DNA from 4 places in the Sphingobium agrisoli genome. Region 4 is predicted to be linked to each of the others. Evidence: predicted binding sites of a transcription regulator. Region 4 holds the regulator's gene; each other region holds the start of a gene.

The links. Region 4 encodes LexA, which represses DNA repair genes until DNA is damaged. Its sites were predicted from a motif close to GTTCCNCNCTTGTTCT; they were not measured.
Region 1: the regulator LexA is predicted to act here: its motif matches at 1,259-1,274, upstream of uvrA (excinuclease ABC subunit UvrA).
Region 2: the regulator LexA is predicted to act here: its motif matches at 1,474-1,489, upstream of ACETPF_RS12550 (DNA recombination protein RmuC).
Region 3: the regulator LexA is predicted to act here: its motif matches at 1,354-1,369, upstream of ACETPF_RS07790 (PA0069 family radical SAM protein).

Annotation. Positions count from the first base shown of each region.
Region 1 covers NZ_JBHDJI010000003.1:96,935-100,146, forward strand. Annotated here, with positions in the region: gene ACETPF_RS06925 (calcium-binding protein) at 1-745, opposite strand, end outside; gene uvrA (excinuclease ABC subunit UvrA) at 1,322-3,212, shown strand, end outside.
Region 2 covers NZ_JBHDJI010000007.1:59,410-62,621, forward strand. Annotated here, with positions in the region: gene ACETPF_RS12545 (aminotransferase) at 123-1,307, shown strand; gene ACETPF_RS12550 (DNA recombination protein RmuC) at 1,504-2,952, shown strand; gene ACETPF_RS12555 (DUF7010 family protein) at 3,060-3,212, opposite strand, start outside.
Region 3 covers NZ_JBHDJI010000003.1:259,886-263,097, forward strand. Annotated here, with positions in the region: gene ACETPF_RS07780 (lytic transglycosylase domain-containing protein) at 1-679, shown strand, start outside; gene moaB (molybdenum cofactor biosynthesis protein B) at 679-1,206, shown strand; gene ACETPF_RS07790 (PA0069 family radical SAM protein) at 1,379-2,446, shown strand; gene ACETPF_RS07795 (TetR family transcriptional regulator) at 2,476-3,039, opposite strand; gene ACETPF_RS07800 (MFS transporter) at 3,126-3,212, shown strand, end outside.
Region 4 covers NZ_JBHDJI010000011.1:89,774-92,985, reverse strand. Annotated here, with positions in the region: gene ACETPF_RS16720 (ComEC/Rec2 family competence protein) at 1-937, shown strand, start outside; gene lexA (transcriptional repressor LexA) at 958-1,629, opposite strand; gene ACETPF_RS16710 (molybdopterin molybdotransferase MoeA) at 1,706-2,887, opposite strand; gene moaC (cyclic pyranopterin monophosphate synthase MoaC) at 2,884-3,212, opposite strand, start outside.

The sequences.
Region 1 (3,212 bases), on a different contig from region 4:
GCCGGATCCCAAAAGCGCCAGTCAGCACTTGCAAATCCACCTCATAGGATCGCCCGCCCGTCAGCGTCGCCGCGAACCAGTCCGCATCGCCACCAGCTTCCCAGCGCCCTGTTTCGACCATCCCCGCGTTCAGCGAGCCCGCCTGCGCCGGCGACGTGCCATGATCGTCGTCCACCGGGTCGATCTTGAGCATGTCGCCATTGATATTGAAGATGATGCTCAGATAATAGCGCCCGGACTCGTCAGGGGTGAAATGACCCAGGTGGCTGTGGAATGGTCGCGTCAGCACGTTCCCTTCGGCGTCGGCGATATAGACCTCCTCATAGCCACCGCCGATGGCGTAGGACTGGCCGCCAGTCAGATCGACGGCATACCAGCTTTCGGCGCGGCTCGGATCGACCTGAGCGGGCCAGATGCCTTCTCCGATGATCAGGACCAGAGGCGTATTGATCCAGGGCGGCGTGGGGTCCACCTGCTCCGTCACCGTGACGCTATAGTCCTGCACATTAGCGCCGGACAGGGAAACCCAATAATCTCCCGTCGACTCGGCATAATAGCCGACCGTAGTCAGGAGGAACCCGGCCGTCCGGTCATAATGCGGCGTGACGGCGGAGCCATCGGGCAGCCGGAGCCCGATGCCGAAGGCGTCCGACAGGGTGAAGATATAGGTCTTTCCCGCCTCAAGCCGGATGCGGAACCAGTCGACATCACGCTCCGCTTCAAAACGGCCATTGGCGGTAAGCATCCTGTTTCTCCTCCGGCCCAGCAGATAACGGACAAGTTCGATGATCGTAAAGCCAATTCAACGGCTTGTACACAAAGGACGCTATTCGCCGCCGCTCCCTCCCAAGTCCGCATCCGTCAACGCCGTCCCTGCCGCGACCCGCGCGAACAGCAAAGCCGCGCCATCCCCCATCCGCCTCCTAATAGATCGCCCCGCTCGCCGCGTGCCTCGCTCGCCACCGCGCTCAGTCGGAACGAGTTGGCCCCGCCATTGGTTCGCGCGCGGTGGTGGGTGACGCATTCGGCAGGAATTCTTCAGTCGCATCTCCATCACGGCTTTGTTGCCAAGCGGACATTCCTAGACGGTCAGCCCCGCCCCCCCCTGCCGCGGCGGGGCTTCACAGTGCCTTTCATTCGCGCGGGGCTTCGCTCATTTACCTCTTCAAGAAACTGCCATGGGTGCGTAACCGATTCTTGCCGACCGCCCGTCGCGTCGCCATCTTCCCTACCGAACCGTAGCCCGACTTGCAGCGCAAGAACAAATCTGGAACACTACCCCAATGAGCCTTACCCATATCCAGAAGCAGAGCTTTAGCGAATGCTGACCCACATTTCCGTCCGCGGCGCGCGCGAGCATAATCTCAAAGGCGTGGACGTCGATCTGCCGCGCGACTCCCTTGTCGTCATCACGGGCCTCTCCGGCTCGGGCAAATCCAGCCTCGCCTTCGACACCATCTATGCCGAGGGGCAGCGCCGCTATGTGGAGTCGCTCTCCGCCTATGCGCGCCAGTTCTTAGAGATGATGCAGAAGCCCGATGTCGAGCATATCGAAGGCCTCTCCCCCGCCATCTCGATCGAGCAGAAGACGACCAGCCGCAATCCGCGCTCGACCGTCGCGACCGTCACCGAAATCTACGACTATATGCGCCTGCTCTGGGCGCGCGTCGGCATCCCCTACAGCCCCGTCACCGGCGAGCCGATCAGCGCGCAGACCGTCAGCCAGATGGTCGACCGCGTGATGCAGTTGCCGGCGGGCACACGCTTCTACCTGCTCGCCCCCGTCGTGCGCGGGCGCAAGGGGGAGTATCGCAAGGAACTCGCCGAATGGCAGAAGGCGGGCTACACCCGCGTCCGCATCGACGGCGAGATGTATTTGATCGAGGACGCGCCCGCGCTCGACAAGAAATACAAACATGACATCGAAGTCGTGGTCGACCGCCTCGCCGTCGATCCCGACATGGGCACGCGGTTGGCCGACAGTTTCGAACAGGCGCTGAAGCTCGCCGATGGGCTGGCCTATGTGGACTTGGCGGACGGGACGTTGGCGGACCTTCTCCCCGCTGTCGCCCCAGCGAAGGCTGGGGCCTCAGGCGGCAGCAGCGCTACCTCGCCTGAGATCCCAGCCTCCGCTGGGATGACGGGCGGAAAAATGAAAAACGCCGGCATCCCCGCCAACCGCATCGTCTTCTCCGAAAAATTCGCCTGCCCGGTCAGTGGCTTCACCATTCCGGAGATCGAGCCGCGCCTCTTCTCCTTCAACGCCCCCCAGGGCGCTTGTCCGGCATGCGACGGCCTAGGCGAGCGGCAGGAGTTCGACCCCGAACTGGTCGTCCCCAACGAAGCCCTGTCCCTGAAAAAGGGCGCGATCGTCCCTTGGGCGAAGTCCAACCCGCCATCACCCTATTATATGCAGGTGCTCGGCTCCCTCGCCAAGGAATTCGGCTTCTCCCTCGACACGCCCTGGGCCGACCTCCCCGGCGAGGTGCAGCTCATCATCCTCCACGGCACCGGCGGCAAGCCGGTCACGCTGCGCTTCCAGGACGGCCGCAAGAGCTATGAGGTGAAGAAGGCGTTCGAGGGCGTCATCGGCAACCTCAACCGCCGGATGCTCCAGACCGACAGCGCCTGGATGCGCGAGGAACTCAGCAAATACCAACGCGCCCAGCCCTGCGAAACCTGCCACGGCGCCCGCCTCAAGCCCGAAGCGCGCGCGGTGAAGATCGCCGGCGAAGACATCTCCATCTCCACCCGCCGCTCGGTGGTGGACGCCTTGGGCTTCTTCTCCACCCTCCCCGCGCAGCTCACCGACCAGCAGAACCAGATTGCCCGCGCCATCCTCAAGGAAATCGTCGAGCGCCTGGGCTTCCTCAACAATGTCGGCCTCGACTATCTGAACCTTGACCGCACCAGCGGCACGCTGTCGGGCGGCGAGTCCCAGCGCATCCGCCTCGCCTCCCAGATCGGCAGCGGCCTGTCGGGCGTCCTCTACGTCCTCGACGAGCCCTCGATCGGCCTGCACCAGCGCGACAATGACCGCCTGCTCGTGACCCTGAAACGTCTAAGAGACCTCGGCAACAGCGTCATCGTCGTCGAGCATGACGAGGATGCGATCCGCGCCGCCGACTATATCGTCGACATGGGGCCGGGCGCGGGCGTCCATGGCGGGCAGATCGTCGCGCAGGGCACCCTGCCCGAAATCCTGGCCCACA
Region 2 (3,212 bases), on a different contig from region 4:
ATTTATATTACCAAATATTGACCGACTGCCGCCCCATGGACGCTTTTACTTGCTCCTGGATCGCCAATATCCCCCCGCCGCCCCCCTTGCGTCCGTCCGCCGGTCGCGGCAGACCGGCGACAATGATCGACACCCCCGCCCGCGCGCCGATCGGCCACCCGGTCTATCGCGCCATGCCCGCCACCATCTTCGAACATATGTCGGCGCGCGCGCGGGAAACCGGGGCGATCAACCTGGGGCAGGGCTTTCCCGAAGGCCCCGGCCCCCGCGCGGTGCTGGAGGCGGCGGCCAACGCGCTGCTCACCCGCTCCAGCCAATATCCGCCCGCACCCGGCCTTCCCGAACTCCGCGCCGCCGTGGCGGACCATTATGCCCGCCACCAGCATCTCGACCTCACGCCGCCGGAAGTCATCGTCACCTCCGGCGCGACCGAGGCGATCGCCGCCACCCTGCTCGCGCTGGTGCGGCCCGGTGACGAAGTGCTTCTGCTCGCACCGCTCTACGACGCCTATCTCCCGCTGGTGGAGCGCGCCGGAGGCGTAGCCCGCGTCCTCACCCTCGCCCCACCTGACTGGCGCATCACGCGCGAGGCGCTGGCCGAAGCGATCACCCCCCGCACCCGGCTGCTGCTGCTCAACAACCCGGTCAACCCGACCGGCATCGTCCTGCGCGACGAAGAACTGGCCTTGCTGGCGGAAATCTGCGTGGAACACGACCTCATCGCCATCTGCGACGAAGTGTGGGAACAGCTCACCTATGACGGCCGCCGCCATCGCCCGCTGATGGCGTTCCCCGGTATGCGCGACCGCACGGTCAAGATCGGGTCGGCGGGCAAGATCCTTGCCGTTACCGGCTGGAAGGTCGGCTGGATGTGCGCCGCCCCGCCCATCGCCACCCTGCTCGCCCGCGCGCACCAGTTCCTGACCTTCACCACCCCGCCCAATCTGCAATGGGCGGTGGCGGAGGCGCTGGCCTGGCCCGATGCCTGGTTCGACGATCAGCGCGCCGCCAACCAGGCGTCGCGCGACCGGCTGGCGGCGGGGCTGACCGCCGCCGGCTATGCCGTGCAGCCCAGCGGCGCGACCTGGTTCCTGACGATCGACCTCCCCGCCTCCGGCATCCCGCTCGACGATGTCGCCTTCTGCGAACGGATCATCGCGGATGCCGGCGTGGCGGCGATCCCCATTTCCGCCTTCTACCCCCACGATCCCGTCGCCCATCTCGTGCGGCTCTGCTTCTGCAAGAGCGACGCGACCCTCGATCAGGCGATCGAACGCCTCGCGGCCTTCCGCGCCTCGCTCCTCTGACGCTTGGGGCGCGCCCAGGGCCGGCACGGCGACCAGCACCAGCCCCCGCTCTCATGGCGCAGGCGGCGTGACGGCGGATAGTTCGTTAGCTACCTAATGATATTTTACACCGCGTACAGCTGTCCAACTCGCTGTCCAACTTGCCCCCGCCGCCCCCCTCCGCTAAGTTCGCCTTTCGTTCTTGTCAGGGAAGCATATGGACAGCCTCGCCGCCTTTTCGATCGTCGTTGCGTTGCTGGCGGGCCTTCTCGCCGGCTGGCTGCTGCGCGGCCGCGCTCTCGCGCCGCTCGCCGCTGAAAAGGCCGACCTCGCCGCCCGCCTCGACACCGCGACCGCCCAGCGCAATGCCGCCATCGCCGAACTGGCGGTCGGGCAGGAGCGCGTCGCCCAGGCCGCCGCCCAGACGGCCCGCCTCGAATCGGCACAGGCCGACGCCGCCCGCCAGATCGACACGCTTCGCTCCGAGCGCGAGGCCGCCCTGCGCGATCTCGCCGCCCTGCGCTCCGATGCCCAGGCCCGCGCGCAAGCCTTCGAGGCGCAGATCGTGGCGCTGCGCGACGCGAAGGAACAGCTTTCCGCCCAGTTCAGCGAAATCGGCGGCCGCCTGCTCGAAAGCGCCCAGACCCAGTTCCTCACCCGCGCCGACCAGCGCTTCGCCCAGGCGAACGAGAAGAGCGAGGCGCAGTTGAAGACCCTCCTCAATCCCGTGGAAACCACCCTCAAACGCTATGAGGAAGGGCTGGCCCGCGTCGAAAAGGAGCGCGTCGGCAGCTATGCCGAATTGCGCGAGGCGATCGTCCAGGTGCAGCAGGGCCAGGGCCGCGTCACCGAGGAAACCGCCAAGCTCGTCAACGCGCTGCGCGCCGCGCCCAAGACGCGCGGCCGCTGGGGCGAACAGCAGTTCAAGAACCTCATCGAAACCGCCGGCCTATCCCCCTTCGTGGACTTTCAGGAGGAAGTCTCTGTAACCGTGGAGGAAGGCCGGCTGCGCCCCGACTTCATCATCCGCCTGCCTGGCGACCAGCAGCTGGTGGTCGACGTCAAATGCTCGCTCGAAGCCTATCTGAACGCGGTCGATCAGGTCGATCCGACCTTGCGCGACCGCCACCTCGCCGACCACGCCCGCGCCGTGCGTACCCATGCCGACGCGCTGGGGCGCAAGGCCTATTGGGAACAGTTCGCCAAGGCGCCGGACTTCGTCATCATGTACGTCCCCGGAGACAATTTCGTCACTGCCGCCCTCGAAGCCGATATGGACCTGTGGGAACGCGCCGCCCGCAACCGGGTCATCATCTGCGGCCCCGCGACCTTCCTGCCGCTGGCCCGCACCCTTGCCGGCCACTGGCGTCAGGCCAAGATGCAGGACCAGGCCCGCGAGGTCGCGGAACTCGGCAAGCAGCTCTACGAACGCCTCGCCACCGCCGCCACGCACCTGAAGCGCCTCGGCTCCGGCCTCACCAGCGCGGTCGACAATTACAACAAGTTCGTCGGCAGCTTCGACCGCAGCGTCCTGCCCGCCGGCCGCCGCTTCCGCGATCTCAACGTCGAAACCGGCGGGAAGGAGATCGACGCGGTGGAACCGCTGGAACTGCTGATACGGGACGCGCAATCGGACGAAGCGCGCGCGTTGCCGGCTGCCGAATGACGGCACAGACACGTCTCGCGACCAGGCATCGGAATCTGTCCGTTATCGCACGGGAACCGCATCGCAAAGTCGGCAGCACATGTGTCACACCATGCGGCTGATTGGCCTTAACGGACGGAAGACGGCTTTTTCATTGCGATGATGGCATAGACATAGGTCAATGCCGCCGCCGCGGCGATGCCCGCGCCACGCACGTCATCCGGCAACAGCAGATACGCGGCATAGCATAACAGCGCCCGCATCACGAAATGCACAAACCC
Region 3 (3,212 bases), on a different contig from region 4:
CACCCCGCAATATGACGCGCTGCTCCGCCTCGCCAGCGCGCTCAACCTGCCCGCGACGCAGCTTTACCTCGCCCATAACGGCCCGGCCGGCACCCAGCCCGCCAGCTTCGCCCGCTTCCCCGCGCCCGACTGGCGGCCCGACGGCGGCTGGCGTGTCGACCCCTCGCTTATCTACGCGCACACGCTTCAGGAATCGGGCTTCCGCACCGATGTCGTCTCCAGCGCCGGCGCACGCGGCCTGATGCAGGTGCGCCCCGGCACCGCCGGGGACGTGGGCCTGGCCGACGCTTCGCAGCTGTTCGTCCCCTCCACCAACATGGAATATGGCCAGCGTTATCTGGAGGCGCTGCGCGACATGCGCGCGACCGGCGGCCTGCTGCCCAAGGTGATGGCCGCCTACAATGCCGGCCCGCTCCCGGTCGAACGCTGGAACGCGCAGGTGAAGGACAAGGGCGATCCGCTGCTCTTCATGGAATCGCTGCCTTATTACGAAACCCGCGCTTACGTGAACATCGTGATGCGGAACTACTGGATGTACCAGATCCAGGCGAAGGGCAGCGCCGATTGCCTGACCGGCATGGCGCAGGGCCTCTGGCCGACCTTCCCCACCGCCAAGGGCATGAAGCTCGTCCGCCTCAGCCAGGCGGACAATGGCGGCGCGCTCGGCGGCGCGCACTGATGCCGATCGACGAAAGCCGGACATTCATCCCCGTCCGCATCGCCGTCCTCACCGTTTCGGACACGCGGGGCCTTGCCGAGGATCGCTCGGGCGACGCCCTGGTCGATCGGCTGGAAAGCGCCGGCCATATCCTCGCCGCCCGTTATATCGAGCGGGACGACAGGAGCGCCATCGTCGCCCGACTCCACGCCTGGATCGATGACCCGCAAATCGACGTGATCCTCACCACCGGCGGCACTGGCGTCACCGGCCGCGACGTGACGCCCGAAGCGCTCGCCCAGGTGCAGGACAAGGAAATCCCCGGCTTCGGCGAGCTGTTCCGCTGGCTCAGCTACCAAAGCATCGGCACTTCGACCATCCAGTCCCGCGCCACCGCCTGCGTCGCGCGCGGAACCTATATCTTCGCGCTCCCCGGCTCGACCGGCGCCGTCAGGGACGCCTGGGACGGCATCCTCGTCACCCAATTGGACAGCCGGTTCCGCCCTTGCAACTTCGTGGACCTCCTGCCCCGCCTCACCGAACGCTGAGCAACGATCCACGCAAAGGGCCTCTCGCCGGAGACAAGTTCTCGACTATATACCTGATAATAAACGGTATTTTCCCATTTCATTAGCATCCTAACGATTTTCGCATACCGATTCAGCTGTACAACTCGCTGTACAAATTGACACGGCGTTCCCAATATGTTCTCCTGACACCATGGCGATCGAAAAAGGCCGTGGCGCGACTCTGAACGGCGAAAGCTACCGCTTCAACCTGCCCCAGCGGCAGGCGGATGGCGACTGGCTCGACGCGGTCGAGACTCTGGATGGCCCGGTCCCCCGCCGCCACACGCAGGTGACGATCGAGCATTCCCGCACCATCCTCACCCGCAACGCCAGCCCCGACATCAATTTCGACCAGTCGATCAATGCCTATCGCGGCTGCGAACATGGCTGCATCTACTGCTTCGCCCGGCCCAGCCACGCCTATCATGACCTTTCCCCCGGCCTCGATTTTGAGACCAAGCTCTTTGCCAAGCCCGACGCCGCCAAGCTGCTGCGGGCCGAACTCTCGAAGAAGAGCTACCGGGTCGCCACCATCGCCATGGGCACCAATACCGATCCCTATCAGCCGATCGAAAAGGACTGGCGCATCACCCGCTCCATCCTTGAGGTGCTGGTCGAAACCCGGCATCCGACCTACATCACCACCAAATCCGACCGTATCCTCCACGACATCGACCTGATCGCCGACCTGGCCCGTGACGGACTGGCAGGCGTCATGCTCTCGGTCACCAGCCTCGACCCTGCCGTTGCCCGCACGCTGGAGCCCCGCGCCCCCCATCCGCTGCGCCGATTGGACGCGATCCGTCGCCTGGCCGACGCCGGCGTCCCCGTCACCGCCAGCATCTCCCCCGTCATCCCCGCCATCACCGATCATGAGATGGAAGCGCTGATCGCCCGCGTGGCGGAGGCGGGCGCCCGCGAAGTCACGTACATCCCCGTCCGTCTGCCGCATGAGGTCGCCCCCCTGTTCCGCGCCTGGCTCGACGCCCATTATCCCGACCGCGCGGCCAAGGTGATGGCGATCATCAACGACCTGCGCGGCGGGCGGGACAATGATCCGAACTTCGGCACCCGGATGAGGGGGCAAGGCGTCTGGGCCGATCTCCTGCGCACCCGCTTCCTCAAGGCCCGCAAGCGCGCGGGCCTCGGCGGCGAAAGGCTCGCCCTTCGAACCGACCTCTTCCGCCCCCCGGAAGGCGCGCAGATGCGGTTGTTTTGACGCATTGAGGAACTGCTGGCGCGGCGCGGTTAATCCGCGCCGCCAAGACCGGCCGCTTGGCGCGCTGCCGCCATGATGTCGTCGGACAGCGCCGGATCGCTGACGCCGCGCGCCAGGGCGACCGCGCCGACCATTTGCGCCAGCCGCGCCAGTGTGGCGGGGCGATCCATATCCGGCGCGGCGTTCTGGACTATCCCGGCAAGCGTTTCGAGGCCGGCGCCGAACGCTTCGGCCAGCGCTCCGCCCTGCCGCGCCGCGTCCGCGCAAAGGCCCACGAGCGCGCAGCCGGCTTCGGGTGAATCGCGATTGCGGGCGCTCAGATAATCGTCCGCGATCGCGCGGACCGGATCGTCGGCCTGCCCGGCCAGCGCGCGCCATCGCTCAGCGCTCTTGGCCAGCGCCGCCGCGCAGGCTTCGGCCGCCAAAGCCTCCTTCGACGCGAACTGGTTATAAAAGCCGCCATGGGTGAGCCCGCTCGCGCGCATGACATCGCCGATCCCGACCCCACCGACGCCCTGCGCCCGGAACAGGCGCGAAGCAGTGTGCACCACCGCTTCGCGATTGCGCGCGGCCTGTTCCCGACTGACCTTCATATCCGCTTCGCTCCGACTGGCATCTTGACCTTATATATGTCACTCGTAATTTAACGCCAGCCCGAAATCAGCCAAGGGGGATGCCCATGCTCTCGACCACGCTTGCCGCCAGCCTGTCCGCGCGGCGTATCCATTATGGATGGGCGGTCGTGGTCGCGACCTTCCTCACCATG
Region 4 (3,212 bases):
GGCGGCGCGGGTGCTGGCGGTGACGCTGGCGACAGGGATTGCGGTCGAACTGGCGCTGATGCCGATCGGGCTGTTCCATTTCCACAAGGCGGGGCTGCTGGGGGCGTTCGCCAACCTGGTCGCGATCCCGCTCACCACCTTCGTCGTCATGCCGCTGGAGGCGCTGGCGCTGCTGTTGGACGTGGTGGGGCTGGGCGCGCCCTTCTGGTGGGGGACCGAGCAGGCGCTCGACCTGCTGCTGCTGATCGCCCACGGCGTGGCGGCGAGCCCGATGGCGACGATGGTTGCGCCGGTAATGCCGGTGCTGCTGTTCGGGCTGATCGCCGGCGGGCTGCTCTGGTGCCTGTTATGGCGGACGGCCATGCGCTGGGCGGGGCTGGCGCCGGTGGGCATCGGCATGACGCTGGCGCTGCTCACGCCAGCGCCTGACGTTCTGGTCACGGGGGACGGCCGGCATGTTGCGGTGCGGAGCGGGGCTGGCATGGCCCTGCTGCGCGAGCGGGCGGGGGACTATGTGCGCGACGTGCTGGCCGAAAGCGCGGGCTATGCGGGCGAGCTCGGCGCCATTGCCGACCTGCCGGCGGCGCGCTGCTCGACCGATCTCTGTGCGCTGGAGATGGAGCGGCATGGGAGGCGGTGGCGGCTGCTGCTGACGCGGAGCGACATGCTGATCGAGCGGGCCACCTTTGCGCGGGATTGCGCGGCGGCGGATATCGTGATCAGCGACCGGCGGCTGCCGCGCTGGTGCCGGCCGCGCTGGCTGAAGGTCGATCGGCGGCTGCTGGCACGGACGGGGGGATTGTCGATCGACCTGGCGCGGGCCGAAGTTCACACCGTCACAAGGCCCGGTGACGCGCATCCGTGGATTGTTGGGCCGGCGCGAAAACCCACGCCTAGCGCTTCGAACCCTGGGCCCCGGCTTTCGCCGGGGAGCTAAGGGGTCATGAGTTCGCCTGATTAGTTATAACGCCGCAGCAGCCCGGCGAGCTTGCCCTGGATGCGGACCTGGCGCGGATCGTAGATTTGCGGTTCGTACGCGGCGTTGGCGGGATCGAGCCGTACCTTCGCGCCGTCGCGGCGGAAATATTTGAGCGTCGCTTCGGCCTCATTAATCAGCGCGACAACGATCTGCCCCTCGCGCGCGACCTCTGTCCGCTGGATCAGCGCGAAGTCGCCGTCGAGGATGCCTGCCTCGACCATCGAGTCGCCGGATACTTCGAGCGCATAATGGTCGCCCGCGCCGAGCAGGGCAGCGGGGACGGACAGCATCGTCTGCCCCTCCATCGCCTCGATCGGCACGCCGGCGGCGATGCGGCCGTGCAGCGGGATTTCGACCACGTCATTGGCGGCGATCGGGAGCGCCGGCGCGGCCTTTGGCTTCAGTTGCACGACCGGCGCGGGCGCGCGATGCATTGCTTCAGGGAGCTTCAGCACTTCGAGCGCGCGGGCGCGATTGGGCAGGCGGCGGATGAAGCCGCGCTCCTCCAACGCGTTGATGAGCCGGTGGATGCCCGATTTCGAGCGCAGGTCGAGCGCGTCCTTCATCTCCTCGAACGACGGCGACACGCCGCCTTCCTCAAGCCGGGTCTGGATGAAGCTCAGCAATTCCTGCTGCTTGGGCGTCAACATCGCGGTCCTCCATGGAACGTATGAGGAACGCATAGGAAACACATGCGGATTAGTCAACGGGTTTCCGCGGTAACATTCAGCCAAGCGGCAGGATTGTGACGCGACCGCCGGCATGCGCCGGAGGCGATCCGGCGGGGCGCAAAATCAGGCAGTCGGCGCGTGCCATCGCGGCGGTGGCGGCGCTGTCCTGCGAGGTGGCGGAGACGATGCCCTCCCCGGTGCGGAAGGCGCGGAGATACTCGTCGCGCTCGGCCGTGGCGGGGAGCGGTGAAGCCAGTGGCGCGTCGCTGGTCTGCGGCAGGGGCCGGGCCGCACCGGACAGGTGGCGCACCAGCGGCAACAGGAAGAGAGTGGCGGTGACGAAGGCGGACACCGGATTGCCGGGCAGGCCCAGGAAGAGCGCGTCGCCCATCCGGCCCGCCATCAGCGGTTTGCCGGGCCGCATCCTTATCTTCCAGAAATCCAGCGTGCCGCCCGCCGCCGCGAGGGCCGGGCGGATGAGGTCATGATCGCCCACCGACGCGCCGCCGGTCGACACGATGAGGTCGGCCGATCGCGCACTGTCCAGCGCGGCGGTGGTGGCGTCGAGATCGTCGGGGACGATGCCGAGGTCGGTGACGTCGCAGGGAAGGGCCGCGAGCAGCGCGGCCAGCATGGGCGCGTTCGAGGATGGGAGAAAGCCGGGCGGGGTCGGCGCGCCGGGCGGGACCAGTTCGTTGCCGGTGGACAGGATCGCGACGCGCGGGCGGCGGCGGACCGGCAGCGCGCCATGGCCCGCGAGGACCGCGAGCGCGATCTGGGCAGGGCCAAGATGCGTGCCGGCCTCCAGCAACGTCGCGCCGCGCGCGAAATCGGAGGCGGCCGGGCGGACATGGCGACCGGCTGGTAGAGGGTCATCGCTCGCGGTCAGACGATAGCCGTCGCGAGTGGCGTTTTCCTGCATCAAAATGGCGTCGGCGCCGGGCGGCAGGGGCGCACCGGTGAAGATGCGGCAGGCTTCGCCGGGACCGATGCGCGCGAGGGCGGCCGCACCAGCCGCGCTTTCCTGCGTCAGGCGCCAAGGGCCAGGATAGTCGGCCGCGCGCACGGCATAACCATCCATCGCCGAAAGGTCGGCCCAGGGCTGGTCGCGCAAGGCCTTGATGTCCTGCGCCAGCCAGCGGCCGGTCGCCTGCGCGATCGGCACGGTCTCGGCCGGCAGCGGGGGCGCAAGCGCGAGCAGTCGGGCCTGCGCCTCGGCGACCGGGAGCAGGCTCATGGAGCGCGTCGCCAGTCGCCCGACTTGCCGCCGGTCTTGGATTCCAGACGGACGCCGCCGATGACCATGGCTTTGTCGAGCGCCTTCGCCATGTCGTAGATGGTGAGGAGGGCGACCGAGGCGGCGGTCAGCGCCTCCATCTCTACCCCGGTCTGGCCGGCGGTGCGCGCGGCGGCGGTGACGGTGACGCCGCCATCGTCCAACGTGAAATCGACCGTCACGGCGCTGAGTGCGATCGGGTGGCAGAGCGGGATGAGGTCGGCAGTGCGCTTGGCCGCCATGATGCCTGCGACGCGCGCGACGGCCAGAACGTCGCCTTTCTTGA